2 linked regions of the Sagittula sp. P11 genome follow. The protein of the gene in region 2 interacts with the protein of the main gene of each other region in a pairwise test. Links are inferred from orthologs where the notes say so. Each region holds a gene or a part of one and is shown on either strand. Other genes may lie near its edges.

Region 1 (13,980 bases), 1.4 Mb from region 2 along the record:
CAGCTTCGACACGCCGCGCCCGGTGATGGGCTTCGTGACCCGCAGCTTCGCGCATGTGCACATCCAGTCCCGCGACAACGACTGGTTCATCAACGACGAGACGGAAGCGCTCGAGGCGGCCCTCGCGCGCTTTGTCGGCCGCTACGACGAGGTGGTGGCGATGGGGTTTTCCATGGGCGGCTACGGTGCCCTCAGGTTTGCCCGCACGTTGAAGGTCGACCGGCTGCTGGCGATCTCTCCGCAGGTGTCGATCGACCCGGATGTGGTGCCCTTCGACCGCCGCTACCGGGCGGAGGCAGAGGGCTGGAACGGGGCGCTCGGTAATCTGGAGGGGCGCACGACGGAGGTGCGCGGCGCGGTGCTGGTCGATCCGTTCAAGAACAGGGACGTCGCACACGGGCGGATGATCTGCGCGCTCTTCCCGCAGCTGACGCTGGTCATGCTGCCCTGTGGCGGACATCCGGCGACCCGGGCGATCCGGCAGGGGGGGCGCTTCGACTGGCTGAAGACCATGCTGGCCGAGGGGCTTGCCGATCCGCGTGAAATCGGCAGGGTGCACCGCATGGTCCGGCGCCGGTCCGAAAGCTACTGGCGCAACCTCGCGCAGGTCGCTCGCTACCGCGGTCGCGAGGGTCTGGCGCAACGGGCAGACGCCGAGGCAGAGGCCCTGACGGAGAGGGCTTGACGACTCCGCTCCATATGCCTAGAAGCCGCAGAACGAGATTCTGGGCGCCTTCCCTCAAACGGGCGGCGCCCTTTGATATTGGCGCGGTATGGGGCTGACAAGGCTCTGGCCGACTGACAATGAGGACGAAACGATGTCGCGTGTTTGCGAACTGACCGGTAAGGGCCCGATGGTTGGCAACAATGTCAGCCATGCCAACAACAAGACCAAGCGGCGCTACCTGCCGAACCTGAACGACGTGACCCTGCAGTCGGAGACTCTGGGCCGCGGCGTCAAGCTGCGCATCTCCGCGCATGCTCTGCGTTCGGTCGACCACCGCGGTGGCCTGGACAAGTTCCTGGCCAAGGCGAAGGACACCGAGCTGTCCGACCGCGCCCTGAAGGTCAAGAAAGAGATCGCGAAGGCACAGGCAACCGCCTGATTCCTTTGCAGGACGATTGCGACGGCCCCGGGTGGAGACATCCGGGGTCGTTTGCTTTTGTCGCATGACGCGCCTGAACCGCCCGGCTATAAGGCGCGCATGACACGGATGATGTCCCTGACCCGCGGGCTTCTGGCCCCCCTGCTGATCGTGGTGCTGGCGATGACCGGCTTCGCGGCCGGTGTGGCGCGTGGTCAGGCGACGCCTGTGGGTCTCGTGGAGATCTGCCGCGGCCTGACCGTGGTCAAGGTCGCCGTGGACGCCGACGGGCACGCGGTGGGGCATGTGCACCTCTGCGACGACGGCATGATGGCGCTGTTCGCCTCGGTCGGTCTCGCCGGGGCGGAGGACGGTGTGTCGTTCGTCTGGCAGGCCGTTGCAGGCGATGTTCGGGACACCGCCCTGACCAGCGCCGACAGGCCGTCCGCAACCGCGCGGGGGCCGCCGCTTTCCCTTTGATTTCAAGTCTGAACATCAAATGGAAAGGTACTGAAAATGATGAAATCCGTTCTGGCAGGCGCGGTTGCGCTGATCCTTGCCACCCCAGTCTTCGCCGATATCGAGGTCGTGGACGCCTATGCCCGCGCCGCGAGCCCCACGGCCAAGGCCGGGGCCGCCTTCATGGTGATCCGCAACACCGGGTCCGAGGGCGACCGCCTGATCGCTGCCGCCTCCGACATCGCGGCGCGGGTCGAGTTGCACACCCACAAGGACATGGGCGAGGGCGTCATGAAGATGATGCACGTCGAAGAGGGCTTTGCCGTGCCCGCCGGTGACATGCACGCGCTGGCCCGCGGGGGCGATCACGTGATGTTCATGGGTCTGACCCGCCCGATGGCGCAGGGCGACACGGTGACCGTCACGCTGACCTTCGAGAAGGCCGGCGAGGTGGTCGTGGACATCCCGGTCGATCTGGAGCGCGAGGACATGGGCGGCCACGGGGCCGGTATGTCCATGGGAAACTGAGAAGGTTCGGCGGCGCTTCGGCGCCGCCCGCCCCGTTCACCTGCCGATAAGCTCTTCGACCCAGGCTGGAATGGTCCGGGTCGCCGGACCGAGACGCCGCTGGTGAAAGACGTTTGACGTGGGTTCGAGGTTCAGCTCGATGCACTCCGCCCCGTATTCCGACGCCAGCTGCGAAAATCCCGCAGCGGGATAGACCTGTCCCGACGTGCCGATGGAGGCGAAGATGTTAGCCGTTTCAAGGTGTTCCGCGATCTCGTCCATGTGGTACGGCATCTCGCCGAACCAGACGACGTCGGGGCGGGCGCTGCGGGCCCCGCAGGCGGGGCAGGCGGTGTCCCGGTCGATCGTGTCGGGGGCGGTCCAGCGGTGATCGCAGCGGTGGCACAGCGCCGAATCGAGCGCGCCGTGCATGTGGATCACCCGGGCGCCCGCCTTCTCGTGCAGGCCGTCGACGTTCTGCGTGACGATGACGACCTCTCCGCCGTAGTCCCGCTGCAACCGCGCCAGCGCGTCGTGGGCAGCGTTGTGGTGGGCGGTGCGGGACTGGGCGCGGCGGGCGTTGTAGAAGGCCTGCACAAGATCCGGGTTGCGGGCGAAGGCCTCGGGGGTGGCGACGTCCTCGATCCGGTGCTGCGACCAGAGGCCGCCTTCGTCACGGAAGGTGGCGAGGCCGCTTTCCGCGGACAGGCCCGCGCCGGTGAGGATCACGATTTTCCCGTTCTGTGTCATGGACTTGTCCGTGGGGATTTCGCGCGGCATAGTCGCCGCATGACCCAGCGTATCCTCTTCGTCTGTCTTGGCAACATCTGCCGGTCCCCCTCTGCCGAGGGGGTGCTGAGGGTTAAGGCCGCCCAGAGGGGCATTAACCTCGATCTCGACAGTGCGGGGACGGGCGACTGGCACGCCGGAGAGCCGCCCTATGGACCGATGCAAAACGCAGCCAAGGCAAGGGGTTACGACCTCTCCGGGTTGCGGGCGCGGGTGGTCCGGGTGGAGGACTTCACCGACTTCGACCTGATCGTCGCCATGGATGCGGACAACATGGCCAATCTGCGGCGGATGCGGCCGGAGGGGGGCGCGGAGGTGAAGCTCTTCACCGACTTCGCGCCCGAAGGCTCCGGCTGGACCGAGGTGCCGGACCCCTATTACACCCGCGACTTCGACGGCGCGCTGGACCTGGTTGAGGCCTGCGCGGACGGCCTTCTGGACGCGCTAAGCCGTTGAGTTACGTGGGCTTTGCCGGGCCGTAGAGCGCCTTGGCCACGAACCACGAGATCGGCAGCGAGACCACGAAACCGATGGCCGCGGCGATGACGATGGGGGTGAGGGTGTCGTAGCCCGCGACGAGGGCCGCGATGATGAGGCTGCCGGCCACCGAGGTGGAGATCAGCGAGTAGAGGATGCTGGCGAGGCGGAACATTCAGACCTCCTGAAATCGGGTTAATCCTACCACATCTCGTATATTCCGGTTTTCTCATCTGTGCGTTGACCTGCGTCAAACCGGGGGCGCCCGGTGGCTTAACCCTTCGCCGTTTACCATTCCTTATGGTGAGTCCCGGCCGGTTCGGGGGGCCTTTCCGGCCGGTTCTTAACCCTTGGCCGAAAACCGGGGCAGGGTGCCCCGGATGTGGCATCGGAGAATCGGAGGGCGCATGCACGTCGAGATCAGGGCAATGAGCATCACGGAGTTCCGCGAGAACGTCGCCGCGCAACTGCGCTACGTCGAACAGACGGGCGGGCAGCTCTGGCTGCAACGCCGCGGCCGCGTCGGTTGCGCCGTGGTTCCGTTCTACCAGGTGAAGGTGCTGGACACGCTGCTGGGCGCCTCGGTGGAGGAGAAGGCGGACGGGTTGAACCGCGAATACGAGGCCCACGCGGCGGCAAAGCGCATACAGGCCGCAGAGGACCGCGCCCGTCTGGAACGCGGCCTTGGCGCCGGCGGCGCGGTGCGCACACGGATGCTGCGGGCGCTGCTGGAGGAGGGGTTCGATCCGTGGGAGAGCGATGGGGTCAGGAGGGGGACTTGGCGGTAGGTGGGGGGGGGGGGGGCGCCCGGGGGGCAGTCCATCCGAAAGACGGGCGAAGCCCCGGGGGAGCATTGGTGCGTGAATCACGCACCCTACGACGTTGACTGATCGTTAACAATGATCGGGGAGGGTGCTGCATGTCCCGATACATTCGACCCAATGTCACAGGCGCGACCGTGTTCTTTACCGTGACGCTGGCAGAGCGCGGAGATGACCTGTTGGTGCGCGAGGTAGATCGGTTGCGAGAGGCGGTGCGGCAAACGAAGCAGGATCATCTTTTTGGGATCGAGGCGTGGGTGATGTTGCCGGACCACATTCATTGCATCTGGCAGTTGCCTGCCGGGGATCGCGATTACGGAATGCGGTGGCGATTGATCAAGGCCCGGTTTTCTCACGGTCTGCCTGAGGGCCAACGGCGCGCCAGCCATGTAGCGCGCGGTGAACGCGGGATTTGGCAAAGACGGTTTTGGGAGCACCACGTTCGCGACGATGCGGAGCTTGCGCGATTGATCCGGTATTGTTGGATCAACCCGGTGAAACACGGCTTGGTGACACGTCCCGAGGATTGGCCGTTCTCGTCGGTGCATCGGGACGCGCGTTTCACGCCGGGCGCGATTGCTATGATGTAGGGTGCGTGATTCACGCACCATTCACCAGCCTATCCGGACAACCCGGTGCGTGAATCACGCACCCTACGGGGGATGGACAGCCTCAGCTGTCCATCTTGAGTGCGGAAATAAACGCTTCCTGCGGGATCTCGACCTTGCCGAACTGGCGCATCTTCTTCTTGCCGGCCTTCTGCTTTTCAAGAAGTTTCTTCTTCCGGGTGGCGTCGCCGCCGTAGCACTTGGCGGTCACGTCCTTGCGGAGGGCAGAGAGAGTCTCGCGCGCGATGACCTTGCCGCCGATGGCCGCCTGGATCGGGATCTTGAACATGTGGCGCGGGATCAGGTCCTTGAGCTTTTCGCACATGGCGCGGCCGCGCATCTCGGCCCGGTCGCGGTGGACCATCATCGACAACGCATCGACCGGCTCGTCGTTGACGAGGATCTGCATCTTGACGAGGTTGTCCTCGCGGTAGCCCACGAGCTGGTAGTCAAAGGAGGCGTAGCCCTTGGTCACCGATTTCAGCCGGTCGTAGAAGTCGAAGACGACCTCGTTCAGGGGCAGGTCGTAGACCACCATGGCGCGCTGCCCGGCGTAGGTCAGGTCGAGCTGGATGCCGCGGCGGTCCTGGCAGAGCTTCAGCACGTCGCCCAGATAGTCGTCGGGCACGAGGATGGTCGCCTTGATGCGCGGCTCCTCGATGTGGTCGACCTTTGTCATGTCGGGCATGTCGGCGGGGTTGTGGAGGTCGACCTTCTCCCCGTCCTTCATGTAGAGGTGGTAGATCACGCTGGGCGCGGTGGTGATCAGGTCGATGTCGTACTCGCGTTCGAGCCGGTCGCGGATCACCTCGAGGTGCAGGAGCCCGAGGAAGCCGCAGCGGAAGCCGAAGCCGAGGGCGGCGGAGGTCTCCATCTCGTAGGTGAAGGAGGCGTCGTTGAGGGCCAGCTTCTCGATCGCGTCGCGCATGTCCTCGAAGTCGTTGGCGTCCACGGGGAAGAGGCCGCAGAAGACCACGGGGATCGACGGCTTGAAGCCGGGCAGCGGGGTCTCCGCGCCCTTCTTCTCGGTGGTGATGGTGTCGCCGACGCGGGTGTCGCGGACCTGCTTGATCGAGCCGGTGAAGAAGCCGATCTCGCCGGGGCCCAGTTCCTTGACGTCCTGCATGGCGGGGCGGAAGACGCCCAGCTTGTCGACGCCGTAGCGGCCGCCGGTCTTCATCATGCGGATGTTGTCGCCCTTGCGGATCGTGCCCTCCATCACGCGGATCAGCACGACGACGCCGAGGTAGGGATCGTACCAGGAGTCGATCAGCATGGCCTTCAGCGGCGCGTCGGGGTCCTTTTCCGGCGGGGCGGGCAGGCGGGTGACGATGGCCTCCAGCACCTCGGGGATGCCGACGCCGGTCTTGGCGGAGATCAGGCAGGCGTTCGAGGCGTCGATGCCGATCACGTCCTCGATCTGCTCGGCCACGCGGGCGGGTTCGGCGGCGGGCAGGTCGACCTTGTTCAGGACCGGGACGATCTCGTGATCCGCCTCGATGGCGGTGTAGACGTTGGCGAGCGTCTGCGCCTCGACCCCCTGGGAGGCGTCGACCACCAGCAGCGAGCCTTCGCAGGCGCGCATCGAACGGCTGACCTCGTAGGCAAAGTCCACGTGTCCGGGCGTGTCGATCAGGTTCAGCACGTAGGTGTTGCCGTCCTTCGCCGGATAGTCGATGCGGACGGTGTTCGCCTTGATGGTGATGCCGCGCTCGCGCTCGATGTCCATCGCGTCGAGCATCTGCTCCTTCATGTCCCGCTCGGCCACGGTGCCGGTAAGCTGGATCAGCCGGTCGGCCAGGGTGGATTTCCCGTGGTCGATATGGGCGACGATGGAGAAGTTGCGGATCAGGTTCTGGGGGGTGCTCATGCGGGCGCTCGAGTCCTTCGGGGAAGGGCTTGGGTTTGATGGGTGCATATGGCTTGGAAAGGGGGGAATGGCAAGGGTTGTGCGCAGGACGGCGTAAGGCAGCCCCGATGGCGTCCTGCCGAGACGTACTGCCGGGAGCGACTGTTGGAGCAGAGCATTCGCAAGAAGTCCGTGCTTGCTGCTTGAATTGGCGCCCACTGGCTTCCAGCCTAGCAACTCGACCCTACGATAACTCCGGAAAAGTTCCCGCGACGCTTGCAAGAGTACCTCGATGACCGCTACAGAGAGTAGTGTACACGCACGCGAGCTACTAGATGCTGAACGATCGTTTGCCACCTTTTGTGAGAGAAAACTACTTCTGTGGGGAGTGGCATCACGCCAGTGCAGTCATGGCAGGAGACCATCCTAACGAGTGGTCTGATTTGATGAATGCACTGAGCATCTTTCGTCTAAAGAAATCATACATCGCGGCAGGAGGAGGGCGGAAGACCAAATTGGCTGACGACTTCGATACGCTCTTCATGTCTAAGGGATGGAAAGAAAAGAAATTTGATACACGCGTTGCGGTTGACGATCAGGAGTACGACACTCCAACCCACAAAATTGACATGTACAAGAACGGTGTGGCCATAGAACTCGAATGGAACAACAAGACCGAGTTCTATGATAGAGACCTCAACAACTTTCGGCTGTTGTATCATCTGAGGACGGTCAATGTCGGCGTTGTCGTGACGAGAGCGGATGAACTACAGGAGATTTTTAACGATCTTGGCAGAGGATCGTCGTATGGGCCGTCAACGACGATTTTATCAAAATTGGTAGCGAAGGTTGAAGGTGGCGGAGCCGGGGGCTGTCCGGTCCTTACCTTCGGCATCCGCAAGAGCCTCTATCGGGAGAACGAATAAAGATGACAGCAGGCGACGATCTCTTGAAAGAATTGGCCGGGCGCAAATTCCAAACCATTCTTGCAGACCCACCGTGGCAGTTTCAAAACCGCACTGGAAAGATGGCCCCAGAGCACAAACGGCTAGCACGTTATCCCACCATGACGCTTGACGATATTTGCGACTTGCCAGTTGAAGCGGTGGCAGGTGATCCAGCGCATTTGTATTTGTGGGTTCCAAATGCGCTTCTGCCTGAAGGTTTGAAGGTCATGGAGCACTGGGGCTTCAAATATAAGTCTAACCTTATCTGGTACAAAATCCGAAAGGATGGTGGTCCAGACCGGCGAGGGGTTGGCTTCTATTTCAGGAATGTAACTGAAGTTCTGCTGTTCGGTACGCGCGGAAAAAACGCGCGTACGTTGCAACCGGGGAGATCACAAGAGAACATCATTTCGGCTCAAAAACGGGAGCACAGCCGAAAGCCGGATGAACAATATGATTTGATCGAGCGGTGCAGTTTTGGCGAGCGGCTGGAGTTGTTCGCGCGCGGTCCTCGTGCCGGCTGGACTGTTTGGGGCAATCAATCTGACGAGTACGCTCCGACATGGGCTACATACGCCAACCACTCACAGTCCAAGGTTATTCCCCTTTCGAAGCGGGCAAATAAGGCCTCCTGAAAGAGGTTGCAAAGTCGCCGTCCCATTCCCCGGTAAGCCCGTCTTTACCCATCTGCCTTAGGCAGGGGGAAAGGAGGCGTCATGCAGCAGTCTTTTCCCATCGCCGGCGATCCGCCGCAGGAGATACTCGACCAGCTTGTCGCCCTGCATGGCGCTGGGCAAAGCCTTGTGGTCGCGGAGGAGACGGGCAAGCTGTTGCAGGCCTTCCCGGCGTCTTACGTGCTCTGGCAGATCTATGGCGGCGTTCTGCTGGCGCTGGGCCTGTTCGCGGAGGCGGAGAAGGCGCTGGGGCAGGCGGCGGCGCTCAGGCCCGACCTGTCGGAGGCGCTGTCCAACCACTCTGTCGCGCTGCGCGCGGTCGAGCGGATCGACGAGGCGGAGGTGCGGGCGCGGGGCGCGCTGGCGCTTGCGCCCGAGGCGACGCGGGCCATGGTGGAACTGGCGGCGGTGCTGCTCTACCGCGGCGAGATGGCGGAGGTGCAGGCGCTCTGCGAGCAGGTGCTGCGGCAGGAACCGGACAACGCCGCGGCGATGAACAACCTCGGGGTGGCGTTGCAGGCGCAGGGGCAGGCGAAGGCGGCGCGCACCGCCTTCCGCAAGGCGGTCCGGGCGGCGCCGCGGTTCGCGGAGGCGCACAGGAACCTCGCGGCGGCCAAGACCTGGACGGCGGAGGATGCGCAGCTCAGGCAGATGCGGGCGATTGCCGACGACCCGCTGACCCCGCCGCCCGAACGGATGCGGATCTGCGCGGCGCTTTTCACCGCCTATGACCGGCTGGGCAAGGAGGCGCAGGCCTGGCGCTGCCTGTCGGAGGCCAACGCCCTGCGCAAGGCCCGGCAGGGTTACGGGATCGCGCAGGACCGGGCGCTGTTCGCGCGGCTGCGCGAGGTCTTCGGCGGCCTCGACCCGCTGGAGGCGGAGGCGGGCGCGGTGGTGCCGGTCTTCATCCTCGGGATGCCCCGGTCGGGGACGACGCTTGCGGAACAGATCGTCTCTGCCCATCCGGAGGTGACGGGCGCGGGCGAGCTGGGCGTGGTGAACGCGCTGGCGCAGCCCTTCCTGTCGGGCGCGGCGGCGCCGGACGCGGCGGCGCTGGCGGCCTTCCGCGAGAGTTACCTGCAGAGCGTTGGGCTGCGGGCGGAGGGGCGGCGCTTCGTCACCGACAAGATGCCCCACAACTTCCGCTACATCGGCCTGATCGCCGCCGCCCTGCCGGAGGCGCGGATCGTCCATGTCACCCGCCGGCCGGAGGCCGTGTGCTGGTCCAACCTCGCGCATTACTTCGTGTCGGAGGGGCTGGGCTATGCCAACGATCCGGACGACGTGGCGGCCTACCACGGGCTTTACCGCGAGTTGATGGCCTTCTGGGGGGCGCGCTGGCCGGGACGCATCCGGCGGCTGGACTACGAGGCGCTGGTCAAAGCGCCGGAGGCGGAGACGCGCGCGCTGATCGCGGACCTCGGGCTGGCGTGGGACGCCGCCTGCCTGCGCCCCGACCTGAACCGGCGGGCGGTGCAGACCGCCTCCACCGCGCAGGTGCGACGGCGGGTCTATACCGGCAGTTCCCGGTCGTGGCGGCGCTACGAACCGTACCTCGACGGTGCATTTCACCACCTGCAGGAGATCGCGGATTCTTGAAACCGCGGCGCATCTGACGCATGATAGGCGTCAGAGCAGTCCCGGGAGAGATGGCACAGCCACACCCGGCCGTTAGGACAGGTGGAATGACAAGGATCTTGCTGGGCACGATGCTGTGCCTGACGCTGGCCGCATGTGGCGGTGGCCGGAGCGACAACCGGAACAAGGGCTACAACACGACGGTGGCCCCGGCCTTCGCCGCGGGGCAGGTGGCACGGGCGTGCATGTCCTCTGGACGCAAGGCCGCCAACGTGCAGCTGTGCGGCTGCGTGCAGGCGGTGGCCGACCGCGATCTCAGGGGCGGCGACCAGAGCATGGCCGCCAGCTTCTTTTCCGACCCGCACCGCGCGCAGGAAATACGCCAGTCGGACAACCCGCATCACGAAGAATTCTGGAAGCGCTACAAGGTCTTCGCGGAACGGGCAGAGCAGACCTGCACCGGCCTCTGAAGCTGGGCGCGGCCTGGCTTTCGGCCGGGCGGTGGGGATTGTTGGGGCCTGTGCGCGCGGGCCTTCACCTTGGAGGCTGGCCGCGCTTCGCCTCGGCGCGATGGCCGGGGTGCGGTGGCGAGATCGGGCATGCGAGCACGCGGCGTGATAGCCCGCGCCGCGACACAGGTGGACCGAAACCCCGATATATCCGGACATTTGACACCTTACGCGCGCGCCGCAGGCGCGCGCGGGTCGTCGCGCGTCAGCGCGGCGAAACCTGCTCGGGGCGGGGACGGGCGACCTCCACGATCCGCGTCACGAGGCAGTCGAGGCTGTCCGTCCAGGCCACGTCGTCCGGCAGCAGCGGTGCCGCCAGGGAGAGTTCCGTGCAGGCGATCAGGATGTGGTCGGCGCGCGGCAGAAGCTGCTCTGCAGCCCTTGTCAGCGCCGGGGCGATGTCCGTGGCCGAGGCGCCGCCCTTGACCGCGCGGATCATCTCCAGCACCGGGCCGTCGTCCTCGGGCGCCACGTAGGGCTGGCGGAGGTAGCTGTCGAAGATCCCGGTCAGCCGGGTCGCGGGGGAGGCGAGGATGCCGATCCGGCCCTTGCCCTCCAGCGCCTTCGCGGTCTCCGAGAGCATGTCGAGGAAGGGCAGGGTGCAGGCGGCGCGGATGCCGTCGGCATAGGCATGGGCGGTGTTGCAGGGCATGGCCAGGGCGTCCGCCCCGGCGGCCTGCAGGTCGCGCGCCATGGCCTGCAGTGCGGGCAGGGGCGAGGGGCCGGTGCCTTCGATCAGCGCGGCGATGCGCGAGGGCACGGCGGGGTTCTGGTGGACGATCAGAGGTACATGATCGGCGTCGTCACGGGCCGGAACCGCGTCGAGCACCTTCTGCATCAGAAGGATCGTCGCCTGCGGCCCCATGCCGCCGAGGATGCCGACCGTCGTCATGCCGGGCGGCGGAAGACTTTTCGACGAAAAGTCTTGGTGCTGGATGATTTTTCGAGAAAAATCATCGGGGCCGCCGGGTGGGTCATGCGCGCGCTGCCTTCTCGAAGCAATGGGTGTAGCCGGTCAGGCCGATGGCGCCGCCGGTGTGCAGGAAGACCACGCGTTCGCCTGCCTTGAAGTGGCCCTTGCGGATCAGGTCGATCAGGCCCGCCGCGCCCTTGGCGGAATAGACCGGATCGAGCAGGATGCCCTCGGTCTTCGCGAAGATGTCGATGGCCTCGAGCGTGCTTTCGGCGGGCAGGCCGTAGCCGTCGCCGATGTAGTCGCAGTTCGCCACCACGTCCTCGCGGCCGACCACGCCTGCGCAGCCCAGCTTCTCGGCGGTGGCGCAGGCGAGCTTGTAGACGTTGCTTTCCTGCGTGTCCTGCGGGGCGCGCACGCCGATGCCCAGCACCGGGATGCCCGCGTTCAGCGCCTTCAGCCCGGTGACCAGCCCGGCCTGCGTCCCGGCAGAGCCCGTGGCGTGCACGATGTGGTCGACGGCAAGGTGCGCCTCCGTCACCTGCGCGAGGAGTTCGAGCGCGCAGTTCACGTAGCCCAGCGCGCCGGTGGGGTTCGAGCCACCGCCGGGGATGGTGTAGACCTTTGCGCCGCCGGCGCGGCGGTTTTCGGCCACCTTCTCCATCTCGGCGTTCATGTCGCCGCCCGCCGGGCGGTGTTCGATGCTGGCGCCGTGCAGCACGTCGAGGAGGACGTTGCCGTTGTGGCGGTAGTTCTCGTGGGTGTAGCCGGTGCGGTCCTCCAGCAGGAGGTGGCAGCCGAGGCCCAGCCGGGCCGCAGCAGCCGCCGTCTGGCGGGCGTGGTTCGACTGCGTCGCGCCCTGGGTCATCACCATCTCGGCGCCTTCCTGCACCGCCTCCGCCATCAGGAATTCCAGCTTGCGGGTCTTGTTGCCGCCGGTCGAGAGGCCGGTGCAGTCGTCACGCTTGATCCAGAGTTCCGGCCCGCCCAGCAGTGCCGAGAGTCTTGGCATGGGTTCCAGCGGCGTGGGCAGGTGGGCGAGGCGGAGGCGCGGGAAACGGGTGAGGTTCATGGTGCGGTCTTTCGTCAGGCCCGGAGGGCGGTGGTCGGGGGAACGGCGGTCAGGCGCGCCTCGGCCGAGAGCGCGTGTCCGGTCATGCCTTCGGCGCGGGAGATCACGCTGGTGGCACGGGCGAGGGCGGGCAGCGCCGCGTCGGTGGCGCGCTGCCATGTCACCGTCTTGAGGAACTTGTGGACAGAGAGCCCGCCGGTGTAGCGCGCCGCGCCGGAGGTGGGCAGCACGTGGTTCGGGCCGGAGGCCTTGTCGCCGAAGGCCACCGTCGTTTCGGCCCCGAGGAAGAGCGAGCCGTAGGCGGTAAGCCGCCCCTGCCACCAGTCGAGCGCGGTGGTGTGCAGGTGCAGGTGTTCGGGGGCTGTGCGGTCGGCTTCCTCGGCCATCTCCTCGCGGCTGTCGCAGAGGATGATTTCGCCCATGGCGTCCCAGGCGGCGCGGGCCGTGTCGGCGTTGGTGCCGCCGAGGCGGGCGCAAGTGTCCGGCATCAGGTCGCGCACGCGGCGGGCCAGCGGTTCGTGATCGGTGATCAGCCAGCAGGGCGAGGTCGGCCCGTGTTCCGCCTGACCGGCGAGGTCCAGCGCCACGAGGCCCGCGTCGGCGGTGGCGTCGGCGAGGATCATCAGGTCGGTGGGGCCGGCGAGGGTGTCGATGCCGGTCGGACCGAAGAGTTGGCGCTTGGCCTCCGCCACGTAGGCGTTGCCCGGCCCGGCGAGGATCGCGGCGGCGGGCGTGCCGAAGAGGCCGAAGGCCATGGCGGCGATGCCCTGCACCCCGCCCAGCGTCAGGATCGTGTCGGCCCCGGCGAGGTCCATGGCGTAGAGCGTGGCGGCGTCGATGCCGTGGGCGTCGCGCGGCGGGGCCACGGCGGTCACATGCGGCACGCCCGCGGCCTTCGCGGTGGCGATGGTCATCAGGGCGGAGGCGATATGCGCATACCGCCCGCCCGGCACGTAGCAGCCCGCCGCCGAGACGGGGATCGAGCGTTGCCCGGCGATCAGGCCGGGGCGCAGCTCGGTCTCGAAGTCGTGGAGCGATGCGCGCTGCGCCTGTGCGAAGGCGGCGATGTTGGCATGGGCGTAGGCCAGCGCCTCCTTCAGCTCGGACGGAACGCGCGCGGCGGCGGCCTCGATGGCGGCTCGCGGGGTGACGATCGGGCCGGTCCAGCCGTCGAGGCGCCGGGCATAGTCGCGGGCGGCGTCGTCGCCGCCGGTGCGCAGCCGGGCGAGCATGATCCCGACGGTGTCGCGGGTGTCGCCCGTTGCGGCAGGGGGCAGGCCGGGGGCGGATTTGATCATTCGGGGCATCGAAGGGTCCTTGACGGGCGGGATGACAGAATTGTTGATGAAGGTGCATATTCGTGTTTTTCGAATATGCGGATGTTCAGGAGGCGCCGATGCTGACCAAGGGTGTGACCCTGCGCGGGCTCGAGGTGTTCGAGGCGCTGGCCGAGAGCGGATCGGTCGCGCGCACCGCGGAACTGACCGGGCTGAGCCAGCCCGCGGTCAGCCAGCAGATGCGCAACCTCGAGACGGCGCTGGGCGTGGAGCTTGTCGACCATGGCCGCCGGCCGATGATGCTGACGCCCGCGGGCCGCGCCTTCCTCAGCCGGGCGAAGGCGGTCCTGCGCGAGTTGCGGCTGGCGCAGAGCGAGCTGACGGTGATGGATCTCGCGCATCTGGCGGTGCTGAA
Region 2 (13,995 bases):
ATTCCATGATGTTGATGCCGCGCTGACCCAGCGCCGGACCGACCGGCGGGGAGGGGTTGGCCTTGCCTGCAGGGATCTGCAGCTTCATCTTGCCGGCGAGCTTCTTTGCCATCGGCTTTCTCCTTTTCCATCTCCCCCGCGACGCGTCGAAGGGGCTTCTTGTGGCGTGGTCAGGTCCGGATCTCGCGTGACCCTCGCCTCCCACGGTGGATTGCGCGCAACCTGACGGTTCCGCAGCAACAGGGGCGCCGCATATAACCTCGGCGGCGGTTTGGCAAGTGATTCCGAAGGGCGGCCTGCCGTCGCGCGCTATTCTGCGGCAGGACGGGCCAGCAGCGGTGCACCGTCCCGCTCCATCTCGGCAAAGACCCAGTCCCGGAAGCTCCGGATCATCGGATCGTCGGCCCGCGCCTCCGGATAGGCGACAGAGTAGATCGTGACCGGCAGCGTCACCGTGTCGAACAGCCGCTCCAGCCGTCCCGCCTCCAGCGTTCCGCGCACCATCATGTCATAGGCCAGCGCCACGCCCTGCCCCTGTTCCGCCGCCGTCGTTGCCAGTTCGCAGTTCGGAAAGACCGGCCCGCGCGGCAGGGCGCGCGGCGCCACCCCCGCCGCGTCGAACCATTCGTCCCAGGCGTCCAGGACCTCGTCGTGCATCAGCCGCAGCCGCAGCAGGTCGGACGGCACCCGCACATCTTCCCGCTCCCGCAGCGCGGGCGAGATCACCGGGTAGCGGGCAGAGGTCATGAACGGCTCGGTGACGACGCCGGGCACGGGATCGTCAGCCCACTGGATCACAAGGTCGCTGTCGTTCGCGGCGAAATCGGTCGAGGGCGCCCCGACCGACACCCGCAGCCGCACGCGGTCGCCGAATCCCAGCCGGTCCAGCCGGGGCACCAGCCATCGCGCCGCAAAGCCCGGCGTGCAGAGGACACGGAACGGCCGCGCGCCCGCCTCCTTCACCGAACGGGTGGAGTCCTCGAAGGCATCCAGCAGCCCGGTCATCTTCCCGGCATAGCCGCGCCCGGTCAGCGTCAGGGAGATCCGGCCGCCCGTGCGCTCGAACAGCGCGGTGTCGAGGAACGCCTCAAGCGCCTTGATCTGGTGACTGACGGCAGAGGGGGTCAGGCACAGCTCCTCTGCGGCGGCCTTGAAGCTGAGATGCCGGGCCGCGGCCTCGAAGGCCCGCACGGCCGCGAACGGAGGGAATTTGCGCCCCATGGCTGAATTCCTTTCAACGGCTGGTGAAAATTGGTCTTTTGCGCCGGTGACGGGCCGATCGTAGCATCTTCTCACCAACTCTCAAAATTCGAACGAGGCCGGACATGAGCCCCTTTCACCGCTTCGGCGCGCCGCTCGGCTGCGCCCTGATGACACTCGTCTGCATGGCACCCGCCACCGTCGCCGCCGACGCAGACCCGCTGGCCTGGCGCGACGCCCCCACCATCGGGGCGCTCGTCTCGCACCTCGACGACTGGCTGGACACCCATTCCGACCTGCCCCGGCGCGACGGGCCGCCCCTTGTCCGGTGGATCGGCGCGGCCCGCGCGGCCAGCCTGCACACCGCGCGTCACGCATCCCAGGAAGGCATGGCGCGCGGCATGTACGACCCCGAGGCCGACACCATCTTCCTCGTGCGCCCGTGGGACATGAAAAACCCCTACGACGTGGGCGTGCTCCTGCACGAACTGACGCATTACCGGCAGGAAGAGGCGGGCCACTGGTACTGCGCGGGCGCGCAGGAACTGCCCGCCTACCGCCTGCAGGAAGAGTGGCTGGCGGACCTCGGCCTCGAAGCGGACATCAACTGGATCGCCGTCGTGCTGGAGGCAGGCTGCACACGCCGCGACATCCACCCCGACTGACCGGCCCCGCCCGCAGCAAAGGAAAAGGCCCGCGCGGATGCACGGGCCCGAAGGATCTGCCAGAAGATATGCGCCGTCGCTAATGACCGGCGGCGCGAAGGGCTCAGCCCTGCTTCGACACCTGGGTGAAGTCCAGCTCCACCGGGGTCTCGCGGCCGAAGATCGACACCGACACCGACAGGCGCTGGTTGTCCTCGTCGACGCCCTCGACCATGCCGTCGAAGCCCTCGAACGGACCGTCGTTGACCTTGACCCGCTCGCCGATCTCGAAATGGATGAGCGTCCGGGGCGCCTCGTCGCTTTCCTGCACGCGGCCGAGGATCGCCTCCACCTCCGCATCGCGCATCGGCATCGGACGGCCCTGCGGACCGAGGAAGCCGGTCACCCGGTTGATGTTGGAAATCAGGTGATAGCCGCGGTCCGACATCTCCATGTGAACCAGCACGTAGCCGGGCATGAAGCGACGCTCGGTCGTCACCTTCTTGCCGCGCCGCACCTCGATGACTTCTTCGGTCGGGACCATGACCTCGTCGATCTGGTCCTGAAGCCCCTGCTCCTCAACCGATGTCCTGATCTGCTCGGCGATCTTCTTCTCGAAGTTCGAGAGAACGCTCACCGAATACCACCGCTTTGCCATGTCGACCTCGATCATTCCGCCCCCGAACGGGGCGCCTTCCGGAAATGAAACGGCGCGCGAGCCTTTATAGCCGCGCGCCGGAAACTGGACCCGTCCGTTACACCGTCCGAAACCGGATGGCAAGGGCCGGAGCGCCCCTGCGCCCGACTTCAGCTGCCGCCGAAGTAGGTCAGGATACCCGTCAGACCGGACCGGATCGCCAGGTCCACCAGCGCAAAGAAGACCGCCGTCAGCGCCGCCATGATGAAGACCATGATGCTGGTCAGCGTGACTTCGCGCCGGGTCGGCCAGACGATCTTGGCCACTTCTGCGCGGACCTGCTGGATGAACGTGATCGGGTTGGTCGTCGCCATGCGTGAATGTCCCGTGTGCTGCGGTTTCGTGGGCATGTACGCGCAGGGGCCGGCAAAAGCAAGGCGTGAGCCGCTCCCGGATGCGTGAATGAATCGAATGAACCTTTTCGGCTCGGGGAGGTTTACCCCCCAGAGCGCCACGGCAAACACGCCGCCGACGCAGCAGAAACCTAAAAGGATCTGACATGAAACGTATTCTGACCGCAACCGCCCTTATTTCCGTGATCGCAACCGGCGCAATGGCCCAGAGCGAGAGCAGCTTCAACGCAAACGAGATCAACACCTTCATTCCCGAGGTGAACGTCGAGATGCTGCCCGACGCCCAGGTCGCTTCCCTGATGGCCACCATCAACGGCGAAGGCAACGAAGAGACGAAAGAGCGCCAGATGCGCGCCTACCTGGGCGAGTTCAAGACGAACAACCCCGAGCTGGAAATCACCCTCTACCCCGAAGGTCTGACCGACGCCGAGATCGAGGCGATGATGACCTACGCACCGGGCGTCGACATCTACTCGATCACCGACGAGCAGTTCGCAGAGCTGCGCGCCGTCCTGGCGACCAACGACGAAGAGGCGATCAAGACCTACATCGACACTCTCGAAATGTGATCCAGGTCACAGTTCTACCCGGAAGGGGGCCGCTTTCAGCGGCCCCTTTCTCGTGCCCGCTCACACCCGGTCACGGCATCGTAAGAATTTGAAAAATAATCGAATTTTCTTGGAACGATCATTGGGGAAGGCGGTTGTTCTTGTGCAAGGCAGGTGCAGAACAGCACGGCCAAAGAGGTGCACTGCACCGCCCACGAAGATGAAAAGGAGACATCCTTATGAAACGTTTTCTGACCGCAACCGCACTCGTGTCCGTCATTGCAACCGGCGCCGTGGCGCAAACCAGCTTTGACGAGAACACCATTTCCACGTTCCTTCCGAACGTGAACGTCGAGGCGCTGAGCGACGAGCAGGTCAACACCCTGATCGGCATCGCCAACGGCCCGGGCAACGAGAACGAGAAGTCCCGCCAGATGGAAGCCTACCTGGGCGAGTTCCAGTCCGACAACCCGCCGGCCGTGGCCGTCGACGAGCCGCTGCCCGAAGTGGCTGAAGCCGACGAAATCGACGACATGAACGACGAAGGCACGTTCAACGTGAACCAGATCGAAGCGTACATCCCCGAGCTGGACGCATCGACCCTGACCGAACAGCAGACCGCCGCCCTGATCTCGATCATGAACGGCGACGGCAACGAGAACGAGAAGAAGCGCGAAATGCGCGCTTACCTCGGCATCGAATAATCCAGGTTCCTGTTAGCAAGTACGGGGCTGCCTTCGGGCGGCCCCTTTTTCGTGCGCACACGAAACCTCCGCTGCAACGGCAGCACTGGCATGACATCGATGTCCGGAGGAATGGCAGGGGCAGCAGGGTTCGAACCCGCGACCTACGGTTTTGGAGACCGTCGCTCTACCAGCTGAGCTATACCCCTTCAGGCCGTGCCGTCAGGTACACGGGCCAGCGGGTGAAATCAAGACGTCTTTGTCAGGGAATTTGCGCCGCCTTCCAACGCGATCCGCGGGCAGCGCCCGGCCCGCCGGTCTGCACCGGCACCACCCGCCGACACCCCCCGCGCAACAGCCCGCCCTGCCCGCAGCCTTGATCGGCCCGCACGCCCGCGACGGCCAGGAGCCGCGCGCCGCGAACAGTCGCCCCCCGGCACGAAGCGCCGCCCTGCCCCGGGCCGAACCGCCCCCGTCCGACCCGCAGGATTCGCCCCGGACCGCGCTGGAATCTCATGCCCCCGGGGGTCCGCCCAGCCCCGAAAAGGGCGCCGCAAGGGGCGGAATCCGATTTTTCATTCCCGCACACGAACTGTGCACAGCACGAATTTCCCCTTTCCGAGGCCCCGCGCGCGGCCGCGCCGGGAACCCCCTTGAAACCGCCGGAACGCCCGATTGTCCAAGCGGGCTTGAGCCGCACCAAAAGCCTCACTTCATGCACAAAGACCCGTTTGGCCGTCGCCGATTTCAAGCACACGTTTTCGCGAGCAATCCGAGATTTCTTCGTGATTTCAATGTCTCAGACGGCAAGCCTACTTGTTCGGTGTCGGAAGCAAACACCGACGCAAACAAGACCGGCGGCACCGATGCCGCCACCTCAAACTGGAGAAATGAAATGAAAACGCTTATCGCATCCACCCTCGCCGCAACCGTTCTTCTGACCGGCGTTGCCTCCGCTGCTCCGGCCCCGCGCCTGTCGTCCGAGGCATTCATCCTGCTGCCGAACGCCGACTACTCGAACCTGACCGACACCCAGGTTCACCAGATCAACGCAGTCGTGCACTCCGGCGGTGACTCGAACGAACTGCGCAACGGCATCCGTGCAGTTCTGAAGTGATCTGCCACAAGGTATCGCGCGGGCCCGCACTCCCAGCCTGCGCGATACCGAAGTTGCCAATGCCGCGCCCCCACGGGGGTGCGGCCAATACGTTTCCGGGGGTCCGCGCCCCGATCCCCCTCAGATCCAGCGCATCCGCCGCAGGACCACAAGCTGCAGGGCACCGATGACGCAGAGCGCGCCGGTGAACACCCAGAAGGCCAAGGGCCACTCTGCCCCCGGCATTCCCGCCAGATTGATCCCGAAAAGACCCGTCAGGAACCCCAGCGGCAAAAACACCGCCGAGAGGATCGACAGCAGGTAGAGGTTGCGGTTCAGGCGTTCGTCCCGCGCGCTCTGCATCTCGTCCCGCACCAGCGCCATCCGGTCGCGCAGCGCGTCGGCGTCCTCCACCACCCGCTCCAGCGCGTCCAGCTCCTCTGCCAGTTGCCGCAGGTCGTCGCCCTCCACCCAGTCGGGATGGACCGCCTGCAGCGTCCGCATCGCGTCGCGCTGGGGCTGCAGGTAGCGGCGCAGGATGATCGCGGTGCGCCGCAGGTCCACCAGCCGGCCGGCCATCTCGGGCCGGACCTCCTCCAGCACTTCTTCCTCAAGGTCGTCGGCCTTGTCGTCGACCTCGCGCCAGAACGCCTCGATCCGGTAGGTCAGGCGCTCCGTCAGCATCACCAGGAACTCCGCCGCGTCCTTCGGCCCGCCGCCACGCTCAAGGCTCTCGGCGATGTCCTCGATCGCCTTCACCTTCCGCATCGACAGCGACACGATCCGGTGCGGGTCTATCCACAACCTGACCGAGACCATGTCCTCCGGCGCCTCGCCCTCGATGGTGTTGACGCCGCGCAGGATGACGATCAGCCCGTTGCCCACCGGCGTGACACGCGGGCGGGTCTCCTCGGCCACCAGCGCATCGATGATCGTCGGATCGAGATAGGACAGGTTCCCGACGATCCACGACGGCGTGTCGGCGTGCTGGGCGCGCAGATGCACCCAGGCCAGCGTGTCGTGGCGCAGGAGTTCCGGCACTTCGGCAGGTTCGAGGCGGCGGCCCGCATCGGGACCGTCAAGGGCAAAGGCGCGCAGGATCATGTCCTGCGTAACGGGGACGAGAGTGGTCATCTGGCGGAGGATAGAGCGGCTTTTGCCCTGCGCAATGGGCGACGCGCAGGCCGTGCGACTTGACGATCCCCCCGGAACGTCGAAGGGTCGCCGCAACGCGGGAAAGGCGATGACCGATGGACCAGACAGTGACCTTGCAGGAGCTGCGCAGCCCCGCCCCCGCGGCCGAGGCGCTGCTGGCCCGCCACCATGCCGACATGCGCGCGCAATCGCCCGAGGAAAGCTGCCACGTCATGACCTCCGACGCGCTGCGCGCCAGCGGGGCGCGGGTCTTTGCGCTTTGGGCCGGGGGTGCGCCCTGCGCCGTGGGGGCGCTGAAACCGCTGGACCGGGCGGGCTGGCCCGACGGCGTGGACTGGCCCGACGGCGGCACGGTGATGGAACTGAAAAGCATGCACGTCGCCCGCGCCCGTCGCGGCGAGGGGCTGGGCAGGGTGCTGCTCGACGGGCTGGCCGATCAGGCCCGCGCCTCCGGCGCCGTTGGCCTCTGCCTTGAAACCGGGTCGGAGCCGGACTTCGCCGCCGCCCGCGCGCTCTACCACCGGGCGGGCTTCACCGATTGCCCGCCTTTCGGGGACTACGTGACCGACCCGCTCTCCGTCTTCATGCTGCGCCGCCTGTGACGCTGCCCGTCAGACTGCGCACCGCCCGGCCCTCCGACGCAGCGATCCTCGCGGCGATCTCCTTCGAGGTCTGGATGCACACCTACATCCGGCGCGGCGTCGACACGGCCTATGCCGAATACGCGCTCGACACCTTCACCGCGGCGAACCTCGCGGCTGTCCTCGCCGATCCCGGCGAACACGTGATCCTGTCGGAGAACGAGGAAGGCCCGGACGCCTTCATCCGCCTGACCCGCAACCGCCCCGCGCCGCTGCCGGGATGCTCCGATCTGGAGATCTCGACCCTCTACGTCCAGCCCCGCCACCACGGCCGCGGCCTTGGCCGGGCGCTTCTGGCGCGCGGGATCGACCACGCCCGGTCGCTGGGCCAGCCTTCCGTCTGGCTGGCCACCAATTCCGAAAACACCCCCGCCATCGGCTTCTACCTGCGGCAGGGCTTCGAACGGATCGGCACCACGCACTTCCGCATCGGCGACGCCGCTTACCCCAACGACGTGTTCCGCCTGACGCTCGACCGCTGAGGCAGGGCGGCGCAGAGCCCCGCCCTACGGGGTGGGGTGTGGCTTGGGAAGGTGCGCGATGTCCTGTGGACAAGCGAACCGGGGGCAATAGAAAAGGGCGCCCCGTTTGGGACGCCCTTCGTTGTTCTCGGCCGGGCAGGCGCCCGGCACAGGTCGCGATCAGGCGACGATCTTGGAGACGACGCCCGAACCGACGGTGCGGCCGCCTTCGCGGATGGCGAAGCGCAGGCCTTCTTCCATCGCGATCGGTGCGATCAGCTCGACGTTGAACTTCAGGTTGTCGCCCGGCATCACCATCTCGGTGCCTTCCGGCAGCTCGACGGTGCCCGTCACGTCGGTCGTGCGGAAGTAGAACTGCGGACGGTAGTTCTTGAAGAACGGCGTGTGACGGCCACCCTCTTCCTTGGTCAGGATGTAGACCTCGCACTCGAACTTCGTGTGCGGGTTCACCGACTTCGGCTTGCACAGGACCTGGCCGCGCTCGACCGCGTCACGGTCGATGCCGCGCAGCAGCGCGCCGATGTTGTCGCCTGCCTCACCGCGGTCCAGCAGCTTGCGGAACATCTCGACACCCGTGCAGGTCGTCTTCTGCGTGTCCTTGATGCCGACGATTTCCAGTTCGTCGCCGACGTTCACCACGCCACGCTCCACGCGGCCGGTGACCACGGTGCCGCGGCCGGAGATCGAGAACACGTCCTCGATCGGCATCAGGAACGGCTGGTCGGTGGCGCGCGGCGGCTGCGGGATGTACTCGTCCACGGCGGCCATCAGTTCGCGGATCTTGTTCTCGCCGATGGCTTCGTCACGACCTTCGAGAGCGGCCAGCGCCGAACCCGCGATGATCGGAATGTCGTCGCCCGGGAAGTCGTAGGCGGACAGCAGTTCGCGCACTTCCATCTCGACGAGCTCCAGCAGCTCCTCGTCGTCCACCTGGTCGACCTTGTTCAGGAACACGACCATCGCCGGGATGCCCACCTGACGGCCGAGCAGGATGTGCTCGCGCGTCTGCGGCATCGGGCCGTCGGCCGCGTTCACCACGAGGATCGCGCCGTCCATCTGCGCCGCGCCGGTGATCATGTTCTTCACGTAGTCGGCGTGGCCGGGGCAGTCGACGTGCGCGTAGTGGCGTGCCTCGGTCTCGTACTCGACGTGCGCGGTCGAGATGGTGATCCCGCGGGCCTTCTCTTCCGGCGCGCCGTCGATCTGGTCGTAGGCGCGGAATTCGCCGAAGTACTTCGTGATCGCCGCGGTCAGCGTGGTCTTGCCGTGGTCAACGTGACCGATCGTGCCGATGTTGCAGTGCGGTTTCGACCGCGAAAACTTTTCCTTTGCCATCTCTCAGACGCCTCATGGTTCATGGGGCCACACATCTGGCCCGGTTCACATGGCGGGGCGTTTATTGAGTCGCAGCCGGAAAATCAAGCCGTTCGATCAGCCTTCGGGCTGCGCGACGGGTGCGGCCGCCGCTGCGGGCGCGGCGCTCGCGACCGTGGCGGACCCGGCGGTCGCGAACCAGCCGTCTTCCTCCATGCGCTCGCGCAGCCACTTTTCGATCCACAGCGCCGCTTCCTCCGCCAGCGAGGCGATCTGCTGCTCGCGCGTCATGCCGTAGGAGGGCAGCACCTGGACCACGCGCACAACATGGGTTTCCTCGTTCATCTTGGCCTTCGCGGCATCGTCCCAGACCGTCACGCGCAGCGACAGGCCGGACTTGCTGGGCACCAGCGGCACCGGCACCGCCAGCGAATATTCCTCGAGGCTGATGCCAAGGTGATAGAACTTGCCACCGTCGTAGCGGCGGAACCGCGTCTCCACCGCGCGGTCGACCGCCGTCACCCATTCCTCGCTGCTGGCCTCCTTCGAGATGCCCACCATGTTGAGGTTCGGCGCCACGACGATCGCGTGCCCCATCTTGAAATCGCCCAGCGGTTCGACCGGCCGCGACAGGTCGGATGTCGCATCCGTGCAGGCGGCAAGGCCCAGCATCAGGCTCAGAATGGCAAGAATGCGTACCATAGGTACCCCCGTTTACTTGGTTTTCCCGTAGCGCAGCCCCGGTTCACGTGCAATCTCGCAGGCCTTTGTCAATGGCACGATCCCGCCTATGTTTGCAGGGAAACCACAGGCCGCGAGGCCGGGAGCGCACCATGACCGAACTGAAGCCGCATCGCCTGCCCGTGCAGGTGCCGCTGGTCACACGACCGCTGGGCATCTGGGGCAGCCTCCAGGCATCGCGCCGCAACGTGCTGTCCATCATCCCCGAGGTCGCCACCCGCCAGCCGATCCTTTCGGGCAAGACAGGCAAGCGCTGGCACATGGTGATGGAGCCGGGCGCCATCCGCCGCGTCCTGCTGGAAAACCTCGACGCCTACCCCAAGAGCCTCGTCACCAAGAACCTGCTGAAACCGGCCATCGGCGAAAGCCTCTTCATCGCCGAGGGCGCGCACTGGCGCTGGCAGCGGCGCACCGCGGCGCCGGTCTTCGGTCACCGCAACGTGATGAACCTCGCCCCGGTGATGAGCGCCGCGGCGGGCCGCTCGGTCGAACGCATCCGTGCCGCGGGCCCCCGCGCCGTCGACTTCCTTGAGGAAATGGTCAGCGTCACCTTCGACGTGATCTCCGACGTGACCTTCTCCGGCGACAGCACCTTCGACCGCGACGGCGTGCATTCCGCCATCGACGCCTACATCGCGGAGGCCGGGCGCATCTCGCTCTTCGACCTTCTGGGCTTTCCCGACTGGGTGCCGCGCCCGGGGCGGGCCTTCTTCGCGGGCGGCGTGAACCAGATGAAGCAGATGGCCGACCGCGCGATCGAGACGCGGGCCAGCCGCGACCCGAACGCCGTGCCGGACCTGCTCGACCTGCTGAAGGCCGGCGCCGACCCGGAGACCGGGCGCACCATGTCCACAGCGGAACTGCGCGACAACCTGCTGACCTTCATCGTCGCGGGGCACGAGACCACGGCCCTGACGCTGTCGTGGTCGCTCTACCTGCTGGCCTTCGACCAGGAGGCGCAGGCCCGCGCCCGGGCCGAGGCGCAGTCGGTGCTGACGGACGGCGTCGCACAGGGCGAGGACGTGCCCAACCTGCCCTTCATCCGCAAGGTCATCGACGAGGCGCTGCGGCTCTACCCGCCCGCGGGCATGGTCTCGCGCACCGCGCGTGAGGACGACACCCTCTGCGGGCGCGAGATCCGCAAGGGCGACACGGTGATCCTGCCGATCTACGCGCTGCACCGTCACCACGCGCTCTACGACGACCCCCACGCCTTCCGCCCCGACCGGTGGGAGAAGAAGCCCGACCGCTACGCCTACCTGCCATTCGGCGACGGGCCGCGAATCTGCATCGGCGCCAGCTTCGCGCTGCAGGAGGCGGTCATCATCCTCGCCACGCTCATCGCCAACTTCCGCTTCACCCCGGTCAGGGGGCGCGAACCCGACCCGGTGATGATCCTGACGCTGCGCCCGCAGGGCGGCGTCTGGCTCGAAGCGGACCCGCTCTGACCCGAGGGGGCCGCGCGCCCCCACGAACCGCCAGCCGCCCCGACCGCCCCACCACCCGGCCAGCCCGCCGCATGGCGCACTTGGCGCCGCCGCATGCCGCACCCGGCCCGCTAAATGGCGCACATGCCACCTGGCGCGCAGCCCACCCCCGCGGCTTCATCCTGGCAAGAGCACCTCTGCCGGAGGCATCCCGAGAATGCCCCCCAGAGACAACGACCGGGCTGGCATCCGCGCCCCACAGTCTGCCCCCCTTGTCCGCACCGCCCACGACCCGCCGCAAAGTCGGCACCATGGCCCGCGCTCCGGCCGCCTTCATCTTGGCAAAAATACCTCCGCCGGAGGCATCCCGAGAATGCACCGCAGAGACAACGACCGGGCTGGCGCCCGCGCCCCGCAGTCTGCGCTCCTTGTCCGCACCGCCCACGGCCAGCCACAAAGTCGGCACCATGGCCTGCGCTCCGGCCACCTTCATCTTGGCAAAAATACCTCCGCCGGAGGCATCCGGACGCATCGCCGGCGCAACGGCCGGGCCATGGGCACCTGCGTCACGTCCGCCCGTTAACCACCTTTTCCCACCCGAAACAGCAAAAGGTTACCAACCGGCCGGTTCGAGGGGGCCAACCGGCCGGTTCACCCCTTACAGGGTGGAAAGCTGTCTGAAGAACCGGATAACGCGCGGTATGCCAGGCCAGCGCACACACCAGATGCTGCGTCCGGACGCCCAGCGCGCGCGCTGTTCATCCCACCGCCCGCACCATTAAGGTTAATGCCGGAAAACGCCCTGCCGGACCTTCCGCCGCTAGCCGCGGTTCGCTCTTCCGGGAGCCGAAAGGTCCCCCGGACCTTCCGCCGCTAGCCGCGGTTCGCTCTTCCGGGAGCCGAAAGGTCCCCCGGACCTTCCGCCGCCAGCCGCGGTTCGCTCTTCCGGGAGCCGAAAGGTCCCCCGGACCTTCCGCCGCTAGCCGCGGTTCGCTCCCGGAACCCACAAGACGTCGGCGGTGCCGTTGTCGTTGGCGATCCGGGCAGCGACGAAGAACCAGTCCGAAAGGCGGTTGAGATACTTCACCGCCGCCGGGTTCACCGCCTCGGCAGAGGCCAGCTCCACGCACAGCCGCTCTGCCCGCCGGGCCACCGTCCGGCACACGTGCAGATGCGCCGAAAGCGCCGATCCGCCCGGCAGGACAAAGCTCCGCAGGGGCTCCAGCGAGGCGTTCATCGCGTCGATTTCCTGTTCGAGACGAACCACTTGCGCGTCGACCATCCGCAGCGGCGGATACTCCGCCTCGGCGTCCTTCTCGATGTCCGGGCGGCACAGGTCGGCGCCCAGGTCGAAGAGGTCGTTCTGGATGCGCGACAGCGCGCCGTCCACGTCGCCGGAGGCCGCCTGCCGTGCCACGCCGACAAAGGCGTTCAGCTCGTCCGCGGTGCCATAGGCCTCGACCCGGGGATCGTATTTCTTCACCCGCGCGCCATTGCCCAGCGCGGTCTCGCCCTTGTCACCGGTGCGCGTGTAGATCTTGCTCAGGACAACCATGTCTTCCCCCGTCTTATCCGCCGCGACGGATGTAGACGAACAGCAGGATCAGGACAATCGCCGCGAACTGCGCCCCGATCCGCCACTGCATCGCCTTGTTCGACCACTTCCGGCTGAACGCCCCGCCCTTGGCGAAGCTGCCGATTCCAAACAACAAAATACCTACGACGCCCAGCATGACGAGGGCGATGAGGATGAAAAGGGGATCGTCGCGCATGGTGCCTCCCAAGCGGCCTGCGAAGGTTTGAAGATGACTTAGCGCGCGCAGGCCTCTTTGCGAACCCGTCCCGCCTGCGTCACGTCAGCCGCCCCTCGCACAAAGCGCGTCCATCGCCCGGGTCGTCAGCACCCGCCGCGCCGTGCCCATCAGGTGGGTCGCCGTGGTGATGTAATACCGAGGTTTCGGGCGCGGGCTTTCGAGCGCATGCACCAGCTTGGCCGTCACGGCCGAGGGCGGCAGTTCGAACATGTCCTTGCCGCGCGATTCGTAGAGGCGTTTCAACAGCTTCTCGCGGTACTGGGGGGCACGCGGGCTGTTCTTCCAGTCCACCCATTTCTCGAAATGCGGAATGGAGTTCACCCGGATCTTCGACGTCACCGGGCCGGTGTTCAGCGTGATGACCCGGATCGGCGTGTCGCGCATCTCCAGCCTGAGCGTGTCGGTCAGCCCTTCCACCGCGTGCTTCGTCGCGTTGTAGGCGCCGCGCCACGGCATCACCACCAGCCCCAGGACAGAGGAGTGATTGACGATCCGCCCATGCCCCTGCGCCCGCATCACGGGAATCGCCTTCCGGGTCAGGTCGTGCCAGCCAAAGACGTTGGCCTCGAAGAGCGCGCGCAACCCTTCCACCGGCAGATCCTCCAGCGCACCGGGGATCGCGTGGGCACCGTTGTTGAACAGCGCGTCAAGCGTGCCGCCGGTGGCCTCCAGCACTTCGGAGAGGCCCGCCGCGATGCTGTCCGGCTCTGTGTAGTCGATTCGCGGACTGTCGAATCCTTCGGCGCGGAAGCGGACGCAGTCGGCCTCTTGCCGGCAGGACGCAAAAACGCGCCACCCACGGGACTTGAGTCCGTGGGCGGCGTCGTAACCGATGCCCGAAGAGCATCCGGTGATCAGGACTGAGCGTTGTTGCACGCGATGCGTCGTTCGTCCGGCGATCAGTTCGATGCGGTCAGGAAGCTGCCGGCCATCCAGCCGATGTCGTTGCCGTCCATGGCGCGCAGCTTGACCCAGCCGTCCGGCGTCTCGTCCAGCACTTCGACCTCTTCGCCTTCCAACAGTTGGGTGACGGCATCGAAGCTGGTCGAGGGTCCGGCACGCAGGTTCACGCGGGACCCGGTGACGGTGCGGTACTCGGCAATTGCAGCGGCGACCGCGTCATCCACGTTGTCGACCGATGCGGCGACCTGCTGGATATCCTGCTGAATGTCCTCTTCGCTGGTGAAGGCTGCGTCGAGC

The links.
Region 1: the proteins of CDO87_RS08160 (region 2) and lepA interact in binary tests that used the Escherichia coli proteins (3 or more experiments, as listed by UniProt). The link is inferred for Sagittula sp. P11 from one-to-one orthologs.

The regions. Positions count from the first base shown.
Region 1 is NZ_CP021913.1:3,010,682-3,024,661, forward strand. The notes cover bases 4,214-7,115. They hold lepA (translation elongation factor 4), read right to left. Parts: upstream 6,617-7,115; coding sequence 4,811-6,616; downstream 4,214-4,810. Other genes in these bases: CDO87_RS14585 (REP-associated tyrosine transposase), read left to right, coding at 4,237-4,728; CDO87_RS14595 (BglII/BstYI family type II restriction endonuclease), read left to right, coding at 6,931-7,115. In the rest of the region: CDO87_RS14545 (alpha/beta hydrolase), read left to right, coding at 1-685; rpmB (50S ribosomal protein L28), read left to right, coding at 819-1,106; CDO87_RS14555 (hypothetical protein), read left to right, coding at 1,206-1,565; CDO87_RS14560 (copper chaperone PCu(A)C), read left to right, coding at 1,602-2,072; CDO87_RS14565 (NAD-dependent deacylase), read right to left, coding at 2,109-2,801; CDO87_RS14570 (low molecular weight protein-tyrosine-phosphatase), read left to right, coding at 2,841-3,296; CDO87_RS14575 (CTP synthetase), read right to left, coding at 3,298-3,492; CDO87_RS14580 (hypothetical protein), read left to right, coding at 3,725-4,105; more of CDO87_RS14595, read left to right, coding at 7,116-7,521; CDO87_RS14600 (MT-A70 family methyltransferase), read left to right, coding at 7,524-8,177; CDO87_RS14605 (sulfotransferase), read left to right, coding at 8,259-9,815; CDO87_RS14610 (arginine transporter), read left to right, coding at 9,902-10,264; CDO87_RS14615 (aspartate/glutamate racemase family protein), read right to left, coding at 10,509-11,195; CDO87_RS14620 (D-cysteine desulfhydrase), read right to left, coding at 11,278-12,288; hisD (histidinol dehydrogenase), read right to left, coding at 12,303-13,586; CDO87_RS14630 (LysR family transcriptional regulator), read left to right, coding at 13,685-13,980. UniProt on the Escherichia coli protein: Required for accurate and efficient protein synthesis under certain stress conditions. May act as a fidelity factor of the translation reaction, by catalyzing a one-codon backward translocation of tRNAs on improperly translocated ribosomes.
Region 2 is NZ_CP021913.1:1,659,335-1,673,329, forward strand. What follows is about bases 4,360-7,276. They hold CDO87_RS08160 (zinc transporter ZntB), read right to left. Parts: upstream 6,356-7,276; coding sequence 5,363-6,355; downstream 4,360-5,362. Other genes in these bases: CDO87_RS26690 (hypothetical protein), read left to right, coding at 4,841-5,242; CDO87_RS08165 (GNAT family N-acetyltransferase), read left to right, coding at 6,472-6,978; CDO87_RS08170 (GNAT family N-acetyltransferase), read left to right, coding at 6,981-7,276. Outside these bases: rplK (50S ribosomal protein L11), read right to left, coding at 1-112; CDO87_RS08120 (LysR substrate-binding domain-containing protein), read right to left, coding at 310-1,221; CDO87_RS08125 (DUF6647 family protein), read left to right, coding at 1,326-1,865; transcription termination/antitermination protein NusG, read right to left, coding at 1,969-2,502; preprotein translocase subunit SecE, read right to left, coding at 2,652-2,855; CDO87_RS08140 (hypothetical protein), read left to right, coding at 3,041-3,463; CDO87_RS08145 (hypothetical protein), read left to right, coding at 3,682-4,146; more of CDO87_RS08170, read left to right, coding at 7,277-7,499; tuf (elongation factor Tu), read right to left, coding at 7,659-8,834; CDO87_RS08180 (hypothetical protein), read right to left, coding at 8,931-9,515; CDO87_RS08185 (cytochrome P450), read left to right, coding at 9,647-11,002; CDO87_RS08190 (cob(I)yrinic acid a,c-diamide adenosyltransferase), read right to left, coding at 11,961-12,536; CDO87_RS08195 (twin transmembrane helix small protein), read right to left, coding at 12,550-12,753; CDO87_RS08200 (SDR family NAD(P)-dependent oxidoreductase), read right to left, coding at 12,838-13,671; CDO87_RS08205 (SH3 domain-containing protein), read right to left, coding at 13,695-13,995. UniProt on the Escherichia coli protein: Zinc transporter. Acts as a Zn(2+):proton symporter, which likely mediates zinc ion uptake. Purified ZntB reconstituted in liposomes also binds and transports Cd(2+), Ni(2+) and Co(2+).